2 regions of the Halorhodospira sp. 9621 genome follow, and region 2 is predicted to be linked to the other one. Evidence: riboswitches for the same ligand, from Rfam matches in the RefSeq annotation. Region 2 holds a riboswitch; the other holds the start of a gene.
The links. Region 2 has a riboswitch for cobalamin ahead of LRF89_RS04395 (TonB-dependent receptor plug domain-containing protein). Riboswitches for the same ligand answer to the same signal wherever they lie in the genome.

Region 1 (4,704 bases), on a different contig from region 2:
ATGCGTGGGTATACGCCCGCGGAACGAACCGGCCCTGGGCGGGGCTGTGCGAGACTCCATGGAGGAACGGTGTTTTTGGAGGCGTTGATTCTTGTCGTCATGCTGGGGGGCATGCTGCTGATCGTCGGCTACACGGTGGTCACGGGCATCTCGCCGCTGCCCTCCACACGTCTGGGGCAGGAGTTGGTGATTGCTGCGCTACCGGACGAGCTCGAGGGAACGGTGATCGAGGCTGGCTCTGGATGGGGCGGGCTGGCCCGGGCGGTGGGGCGACGGTGCCCGCGGGCCCGGGTGATCGGGTACGAGCTCTCGCCGCTGCCGTGGTTGTTCGCCTGCCTGCTGCAGTGGATCCGGCCGGTGCCCAATGTCGAATTCCGGCGCCGCGACCTGCGCCAGGTGTCCTTCCGTGATGCCCGTGCGGTGGTTTGCTATCTGCACCTTGAGGCGATTCGCGAGCTCGAGCCGCGATGGCGCCGGGAGTTGCCCGCCGGGGCGCTGGTGGTGAGCAACACGTTCCGCATCCCGGGCTGGCAACCGTGCGCCGTGCACCGGCCGCCCGTGCGCCTGGACGCCCCGGTCTATCTCTACCGGATTCCGCGGGCCTGTCGCGCTCGTTTGGACGTGTGCGGCTAGCTCAGCGGTGGCCGTGGCGCTGTCTGATCGCCTCGATCTCGGCGCCCCGGCGCAGGAAAGCCTCCACGCACTCCCCGCACAGCTTGCCCGCCTTTGCCTCGGCTCGCAGGGTCTCGGCAGCCTCGGCGAAACCCCAAGGCCGTTTGTAGGGGCGCTCGCTGGTCAGGGCGTCGAAGACGTCGGCGACGGCCACAATGCGCCCCTCCAGCGGGATCTGCTCGCCGCGTGCACCGGTCGGATACCCGCTGCCGTCAAGGCGCTCGTGGTGGTAGGCGACGATGTTGCGCATGATGGCCGCCCGCCGGTCCTCGCTCAGCCCCAGCTCCTCGGTCATCGCCAGCACCATGGCCACGCCGCGGCTGACGTGCTCGCGCATCTGCGCGAACTCCTCGTCGGTGAGCCGGCCGGGCTTGAGCAGGATGCCGTCGGGGACGGCAATCTTGCCCACGTCATGCACCGGGGCGAACTGATAGACCATCTCGATGTATTCGTCGCCGAGACCGTGAGCTGCGGCCAGCTCCAGAGCGATCAGTCGGCTGTACTCCGCCATCCGGGCGAGGTGGCCACCGGTCTCGTCGTCCCGCGCACGGCCGAAGGCCATGGCCGTGCGCGCCGCGCCGCGCAGGGTCTGCGTGGTGCGGATGGAGGTGATGGCGAGCAAGCGGGCCAGGTCGATGTAAGGCGCCAGCCGCTCGACGACGGCCTCCGAGAAGTAGCCCGGCCGCCGGGAGTTGAGGAACAGGAAGCCGAAGAAATTCTCGTCGTGCTGCAGCGGCAGGATCATCCCGGCGCGCAACCCGCTCTCGCGGATGCTGACGGTGTGCGGTTTCGGGCTGGGGTGTTCCCGGTAGTCGTCGATGATGCGCACCTGCGGCGCCTCGGCCAGGGCGCGCAGGGTGGGGGCCTCGCCTAGCCGGGTCTCGTAGTGATCCAGGGGGCTGGGAGCATCGCCGCCGGCGCCGTAGGTCTTGAGACGGTTGGCGTCCGGTTCGTAGATGGCGACGGCGATGCGGTGGATCGCGCCGCCGGGCAGCGCTTGGTTGATATGGCAGCGCAGGCGTTCAAAGCGCTCGCTAAGGCGCAGGTGCGGTTCCTGGTCGCTCAGCGGCAGGGTATCCAGCGCGTCGGTGACTATGTCACCCGCCTGGGGGCAGGGTGAATTCGCGTCTGTGCCCATGACATCTCCGTCGGGGGGTCGGGAGGGGTCGCGGGCGTCCATACCCTTCTTTGATACTGCGCAATTGTGCCATAAAGTTCGAGGTTGTGGCCATCGGCCCGGCTGGGCGCCCGATCGGGCCGCGTTGACAGCTGCCCCGAGCCGGCCGTAAAGTCCAGCCTCCCCAGGTGACCTGGCAGTTACCATCGCTGCCGGGGCCGTTCCCCGCCGCGTGGTCCGCCCGACAGCGCCGGGGACGGTCGGGAAGTCGGTGCGCACTGCGGCCCGGGCGGGCGCAGGCAAGGCCGACGCTGTCCCCGCAACGGTAGGCGAGAGTGGGCGCTGCATCGCCACTGCATCCACGGTGTCCCTGGCACCCGGTGCGGGAAGGCGCGGCGCCCGGGGTTCGACCCCGCTCGCGAGCCCGGAGACCGGTCTGGGGGTCGCAGCCACACGGCGGGGAACCGTGCGTGGCGGTGACGGTAGCTTCAGCCGCGCCCTGTCCCAGCGCCACGGCGTGCCCGTTTCCGACCCGCTCCCCGCATGGCGTACTGGATCCAGTGACTGGAGGAGCCATGCACCGCAATCCATGCATCGCCCTCGTGGCCGGGGTCGGCCTTATCCTCGGCGGGTGTGGGGATGCCCTCGACGATGATCCGGATGGAGGGGGTGTCCGGGAAACCCGTGAGGTTGAGGATATGCTCGGCCGCAGCGTGGAGGTCCCGGAATCGGCCGAGCGGATCGCCACGGTCAATGTCGACGCCTTCCGCATGGCGCTCCACCTGGGGGTTGAGGAGCGCCTGGTGGGCATCCCGAGCGATATGTACGGCTCGCGTTTCTCCGAGGCGAAGCCCATCGAGGTCGAGGCCTTCGGGCGCCTTGACGAGGTGGCCATGGTCGGCGGCGGCCAGCCCGGTTCGGAGTTCAGTGCCGAGCGGGTGCTCGCCACGGAGCCGGATCTGTTTATCTACTGGGCCTTCAGCCGCGGTGATGACGATCAGGCGATGGCCGAACAGGCAGAACGCTACGAGCAACAGCTGGGCGTGCCAGTGGTGGCGCTGAACACCCTGGGCCGGGAGCGGGCGTCGCAGGAGGCCGTCGAGGAGCAGATCGAACAGGCCTACCGGCTCCTCGGCGAAGTGTCCGGTCGCGAGGAGCGGGCCGAAGAGCTGCTCGATTTCTACCACGCCACGGTCTCCGCCGTGCAGCAGCGGGTCGCTGGCGAGCAGCCGCCTCGGGTCTATCTGGCCCACCGGCGCAATCTCTACAACCACGTCTCCTTCTACTTCCCCGTCGAGCTGCTCGGTGCCGAGATGGTCACTGCCGGCCGTGCCGGCGACGATGGCGAGGTCAGTGCCGAGGAGCTGCTGAGCTGGGATCCCCAGCATATCCTCCTCCACACACCGTCCCGAGCGAGTCGCGTGGAACGCGCCGAGGTGCTCGACGATGAGCGCTTGTCCGGTGTAGCAGCCATCGAGGCGGAGCGTATCCACCGCTTCAAGGGCACCTACATGGGCTGGGACCTGGCGACGGGGTTGATCGATCTGGTGCACATGGCTCGCGTCCTCTACCCGGAGGCCATGGCAGGCGTCGATCTCCGCGACCGCGGCGAGGAGATTCTGGAGGTCTTCTACGGCGACCCCGGTCTCTACGACCGGCTCATGGAGCTCAGCAGCCTCGAGGATGGCTGAGTTGACCGTCGGCACCCCCGTCCGGCCGGCGCCACCGCGGGGCCTCATTGACGACTACACGCGCGCGATCCGGGCCAAGACGCTGGTGCTGCTCGGCCTGGCGGCAGCCCTGGTGGCTACGGCGGGCTTTGGCTTGGCGCTGGGCCCGATGGGCATCCCGCTGAGCGAGGTGGTGCAGGCGCTGGTGGCTCGCCCGCTCGGGGCGTCGTGGGTCAGCGCGCAGACCGAGAACGTGGTCTGGAACATCCGCCTGCCGCGCCTGGCCACCGCGATGGTGGCCGGCATGGGGCTGGCGCTCGGCGGCGTCATCCTGCAGAGCCTGCTGCGCAACCCCATGGCCTCGCCGTTCACCCTGGGGATCGCCTCGGGAGCCTCGCTGGGGGCGGCGCTGGCGATCATTTTCGGCTTCTCGGCCTTCGGTGTTTACGGCATCGTCGGCAACGCCTTCCTCTTCGCCATGGCGGTGTCCCTGCTCATCCTGCTCATCGGGCAGTGGAAGGGGGCGACGCCGATGAGCCTGATCCTCGCCGGCATTGCTCTGATGTACTTCTTCGGGGCGACCACGACGCTGCTGATCTACTTCGCTGATGCCGACGCCACCCGAGAGGTCATGTTCTGGAGCGTGGGCAGCCTCAGCCGCGCCGACTGGGAGAGCTTCGTATTCATCAGTGCGGCGCTGGTGGCGACCCTGCCGGTCTTCCTCTGGAAAAGCGGCGATCTGAACCGGTTGCTGCTCGGTGACGAGACCGCCACCAGCTTGGGGATCGCGGTCGGTCCGCTGCGCATCGGCCTGATGTTCCTGGTCGCCCTGTTGGTCGCGGTCACCGTGGCGTTCACCGGCGGGATCGGCTTCCTCGGTCTGGTGGCGCCGCACCTAGCGCGGCTTTTGATCGGCTCGGATCACCGCTTCCTGATCCCGGCCACTGCCCTGATTGGCGCCCTGCTGCTGACGCTGGCGGATCTGGTATCGCTGCACGCCTTTGAATCGGTGGTGTTGCCCGTGGGTGTGGTCACGGCGTTCATCGGTTCGCCGCTGTTCATCTATCTGATCCTGCGCCGCCGCGAGACGGGAGGGGGGGCGTGACGGCGACCGGGATCGAACTGCGCGGCGTGCGCTACGCCTATCGGCGCACCGAGGTGCTTCGTGGTGTCGACGCCCGCGTGGAAGCCGGCGAGGTGGTCGCCCTGATCGGGCCCAACGGCTCTGGCAAGAGCACGCTGCTC
Region 2 (4,704 bases):
GCCGGGCTCATCGAGGCCGCCCTGGGCAACCCGCCCGCTACCGGCTAGACCGGCCCCGGGATTAGAAGCGCAGCGTCCCGGTCACCCGGACGTCCCGGCCCGGCTCGTCGCGGATGTAGAAGTTGCCGCCGTCCTCGTCGACGAGTGAGGTGTGCTCGGCGTACTGCTCGTCGAAGAGGTTGTGCACCGCCAGCGCCAGGGTCAGGCGGTCGTCGGCCCACGGCTGCCACTCGGCCTGAACGTCATGGAGGTGGTAGCCGTCGCGCTCCGGCTCGTCGTCGGGGACGTCGGTGTGATCGCCTACCCAGGTGAGCGTGTACCCCAGGGTCAGGGTCTCGTGGGCCGCCCAGCGCTGATCGAAGACCAGGCGGTCACCGCCGCCCCCGCCCAGGCGCCGGATCACCCCCACCGGGTCGCCGTCGTCGTCGACGGCCTCGGCGCTGAGGAACGAGAGCCGGGCGTCGTAGGGACCCACGCCCCAGGCGGCGCGCAGCTCGTAGCCGCGCAGGCGGACCGGGTCGCGCTGAATGACCCCGTCGATATAACCATGACCGCTTGATACGGCGGGGGGCCCGCTATCCGTGCGAGTCAGACTGTTCTTGATCCGCGTCTCGAAGAGCGTCGCCTCGAAGTCGAAGCGGTCGCGGGCCGTGATCCAATCCCGCCCCTGGTAGCGCAGGCCGCCCTCGGTGCGGCGCGACTCCTCGGCCTCGAAGGGCTCGCCGTCGTTGAGGTTGGTCTTCTTATCGTCGATGTACTGCAGCCAGCCGATTGGCAAAATACCGGCGCCGCTGACCGCCTCGCCGTAGCCGGCGAACGCACTCCAGCCGGCGCTCATCTCCAGCTCGGCGCTGAGGTTGGGCGAGACGGCGTCGCCGTCCAGGTCCTGCTCCACCAGGTCGGTGTTGTAGTCATCGAAGCGCAGCCCCGCCGAGAGGCGCAGCCGCTCCCAACGCATCCGGTTCTGCAGGAAGGCGCCGAAGTTGCGCGAGCGGTGGCTGAGCCGCGGACCGTCGGTCTGGCCGATGCGCCCGTCCTCGGTGTAGTAGTCGAAACCGGCGGTGAGCCGGTGACGGGTCGGCCCAGCGTCCAGGGTAAAGGTGTTGCGCAGGTCGCCACCGTGCTCCACGGCCCGGGTGGCGGTGCCCTCATCCTGGCGCTCGAGGCGATTGTCGTTGCGGTAGACCCGGGCCTGCCAGTCCACGTGGGGGTCGGCCGGTTGGTAGCGGTGCTCGGCGGTCCAGGTCTCACGCCGCTGCTCCTGGCCCGTTAGCTCCTGGTTCGGGTGGGTCCGCTCGCGGGGGTCGCCGAAGTCACTGCCCCAGGAACCGTAGTGGTGGTCCCCCTCGAAGGTGTTGCGCTGCACGCCGAAGCGCAGCTGGTGCCCGCTGGCCGGAACCCGGCTGATGCGGGCCAGGTAGTCGCGGTCGCGGCCGCCGGAGTACGGCATGCTCCCGCCGCCGCCAACGCGGTAGTCATCCCGGTTGACCGCACCGATGTGGGCCAGGACGCCCCAGTCGCCGCCCAGCCGGCCGAAGGCGGTGGCCGAGCCGCGCTCGGCCTCGTCGGCGCTGGCGTAGCCAGCGCGCAGGCGGGCCCCGATCTCCTCGTCGGGGTCGAGCAGGTCCTGGGCATCCACGGTCTCAAAGCGAACCGACCCCCCCAGGGCACCGGGGCCCTGGTCCGCCGCCGGACGCGGGTCGAGATCGGCCGACCGCAGCAGGTCCGGGTCGAGGCCGGTCAGGCCACCGCGGTGCTGGTGAAGATTGCGCCCCTGGCGGGCGCCGTCGACGCTGACGTTGAGGTTGCTCGACTCGACACCGCGCAGGTAGAGGCGCTGGGCGTTGCGGCTGCCGCCACCGACCCCGGCCGAGGCCTCGCCGCGGAAGATCTCGGCGCTGCTGGAGGCCTGGCGGCGCTGCAGGGCTTCGCTGTCCGCGCCGCGTCCCAGGGGATCGCCGCCGGCCTCGATGCGCACCGGCGACAGATCGGTGGAGGAAGCGATCGGTTGGTCATCGTCCGCGGCGTGGGCCGGGACCGACACCGCCGTGGCCAGCAAGGCACCGAGCAGGCGCCCGGGTTTTCGATCGTTCGGATTCATGTTCAGCGCTCCTCGTCTTGCGACGGGCGCTGGCGACTCAAACTGGGGGAGCGACGACGGCTGCAGCGCCGCCGCCGGACGGATGGGATCACCGGCAAGCTCACCCCCAGGCGCGCCGCCCGCACGCCGTTTCGTGGGTTGCTGTGGGCCGGTCTCCGGGCTCGTGGGGGGACGCTGGATGCGTCGTTGCGGATCGCCTTCCCGCGAGGGCCGCCGGGTGACGGCTGTCTCGCAGTGGCCTGTGATCCGCAGGCCCCACCTACCGTTGCGGGGGCAGCGCCGGCTTCACTGCTGGGTGCAGCTGGACCGGACTTCCCGTTTAACCCCAGGCGATCCTGTTGCGCCTGCGGGCACCCACATCGAAGTCGCGGAGTTTAGGCAGGCTGATCGGCCGGTTGCAAATCGACGAGCCGGACAGTTCGTCGCAGGGGGCGCGATCCCCGTGCCCACCCCCGGGGGATGCACCGACGGAACGCGCACCTAGCCCGCCGGCCGCCCCGGCACGCCGAGCGCCTCCAGCCAGGCGGGTTCCAGGGCCTGCTCCAGGGTGTCGGCAAGGCGATCCAGCTCCGCCTCGATGCGCGCCTGCTCGTCGCCACCCTCGCCCTCCAGGGCGAACCACTCCACCAGCAGGGCGCGGCGGAACGGCCCGCTGTCGAAGAGCCGGTGGAGGTAGCTGCCGAGCACGCGGCCGTCGTCGGAGCGCGCCACGAAGGGGAAGAGGCCCTCTTGGGCGCCGGTGACACCGTGGTGGATCTCGTAGCCGGTGACGGTCACCGGCGCCGGCCACTCGGCGTGGCCGTGCACCTCGGCCAGCTGCTTGGTCGCCGCCAGGCGGGTGCGCACCGGCAGCAGGCCTAGGCCCGGGGCGCTGCCGCCGCCCTCGACCCCTTCCGGGTCCTCGATGTGCTCGCCGAGCATCTGCAGCCCGCCACACAGGCCGACCACCCGGCCTCCATACCGACAGTGGCGCAGCAGCGCCTCGGCCACGCCGGATTCACGCAGCCAGGCCAGATCCGAGAAGACGTGCTTGGAGCCGGGCAGGACGATCAGATCCGCCCCGTCGAGATCCCGCGGCTGCCGGGCGAAGCGGACGTGGACCCCGGACTCCGCATCCAGGGCGTCGAGGTCGTCGTGGTTGCTCATCCGCGGATAGGCCACCGCCACCACCTGCAGGGCGCCGCCGGGGCCGCGCGGCCCGGCCATCCGGTAGGGGGCGTCCTCCTCGGGCAGGTGCAGATCGGGCACCGCCGGGACCACGCCGATCACCGGCACGCCCCCGCGCTCGGCGAGCTGCGCCGGCGCCTCGCCGAGCAACTCCGGGCTGCCCCGGAAGCGGTTAATGATCAGCGCCTCGACCCGGCGCCGGTCGGCCGCATCAAGCCACTCCAGGGTGCCGAGCAGGGAGGCGAAGACGCCGCCGCGGTCGATATCGCCCACCAGCCAGACCGGGACGTCGGCGGCCTCGGCGAAGCCCATGTTGGCGATGTCCCCCTGGCGGAGATTGGGCTCTGCCGGCGAGCCGGCGCCCTCGACCAGCACCACGTCGTAGGCGGCACGCAGGCGCTCGAAGGACTCGAGCACCGGCGGCAGCAGCGGCTGGCGGGCCTCACGGAAGGCGCGCGCCTCGAGCCGCCCGGTGACCTGGCCCTGGAGCACCACCTGGGCGGTGCGCTCGGCCTCGGGCTTGAGCAGCACCGGGTTCATGTCGGTGTGCGCCGGCACCCCGGCGGCCAGGGCCTGGAGCCACTGGCCTCGGCCGATCTCGCCGCCGTCGCGGGTGACCGCCGCGTTGTTGCTCATGTTCTGCGGCTTGAACGGCGCCACGCGGACCCCATGGCGGGCGAGCAGGCGGCAGAGACCGGCTACCAGCGCCGTCTTGCCGGCGCCGGAGCAGGTGCCCTGGAGCATGAGGGTGCGGGCACTCACCACTCGATCCCCGGCTGGGCGCGCACCCCGGCCTCGAAGGCGTGTCGCACGGCGCCTACCTCGCTGACCGTATCCGCGGCGTCGATCAGCGGCTGCGGCGCGTGACGGCCGGTAACCACCACGTGCTGTTCGTAGGGCCGCCGGGACAGGTCATCCAGGACCTCGCCCAGTTCCAGGTACTCGTAGCGCAGGACGATGCACAGCTCATCGAGCACCACCAGCGACGGCCCCTCCTCACACAGCCAGCCCCGGGCGGCGCGCCAGGCCTCGCGGGCAGCCGCCACATCCCGCTCGCGGTCGGCGGTCTCCCAGGTGAAGCCCTCGCCCATCACCTGCCAGTCGACCCCGGGCTGGTCACGGAAGAAGGCCTCCTCGCCGGTGGCCCGGCCGCCCTTGATGAACTGCATCACCCCGGCGCTGCGGCCGTGGCCCAGGGTCCGCGCCACCATGCCCAGCGCCGACGAACTCTTGCCCTTGCCCGGGCCGGTGAGCACCAACAGCACACCGCGATCCTGCTGCGCGCGGGACCGGCGCTCCTCCATGACCGCCCTCTTGCGCTCCATGCGCGCCGCGTGCCGCTGCGGATCCTTCGCGTCTTCACGCATCGCTTCGCACACCTCGTTGCTCGGGAGAAACCGCTCCCCGGGGAAGCGGCGACAGGTAGCCTACCGGCT

Region 1: another riboswitch for cobalamin. It lies ahead of LRF89_RS01435 (ABC transporter substrate-binding protein); the one in region 2 lies ahead of LRF89_RS04395 (TonB-dependent receptor plug domain-containing protein).

What each region holds. Positions count from the first base shown of each region.
Region 1 is NZ_JAJNRD010000002.1:35,290-39,993, reverse strand. Features, by position in the region: gene LRF89_RS01445 (class I SAM-dependent methyltransferase) at 76-633, shown strand; gene LRF89_RS01440 (HD-GYP domain-containing protein) at 635-1,810, opposite strand; cobalamin riboswitch at 2,051-2,223, shown strand; gene LRF89_RS01435 (ABC transporter substrate-binding protein) at 2,365-3,480, shown strand; gene LRF89_RS01430 (FecCD family ABC transporter permease) at 3,473-4,564, shown strand; gene LRF89_RS01425 (ABC transporter ATP-binding protein) at 4,561-4,704, shown strand, end outside.
Region 2 is NZ_JAJNRD010000005.1:107,310-112,013, reverse strand. Features, by position in the region: gene LRF89_RS04400 (hydrolase) at 1-48, shown strand, start outside; gene LRF89_RS04395 (TonB-dependent receptor plug domain-containing protein) at 62-2,101, opposite strand; cobalamin riboswitch at 2,231-2,464, opposite strand; gene LRF89_RS04390 (cobyric acid synthase) at 2,582-4,030, opposite strand; gene cobO (cob(I)yrinic acid a,c-diamide adenosyltransferase) at 4,027-4,635, opposite strand; gene LRF89_RS04380 (cobyrinate a,c-diamide synthase) at 4,696-4,704, opposite strand, start outside.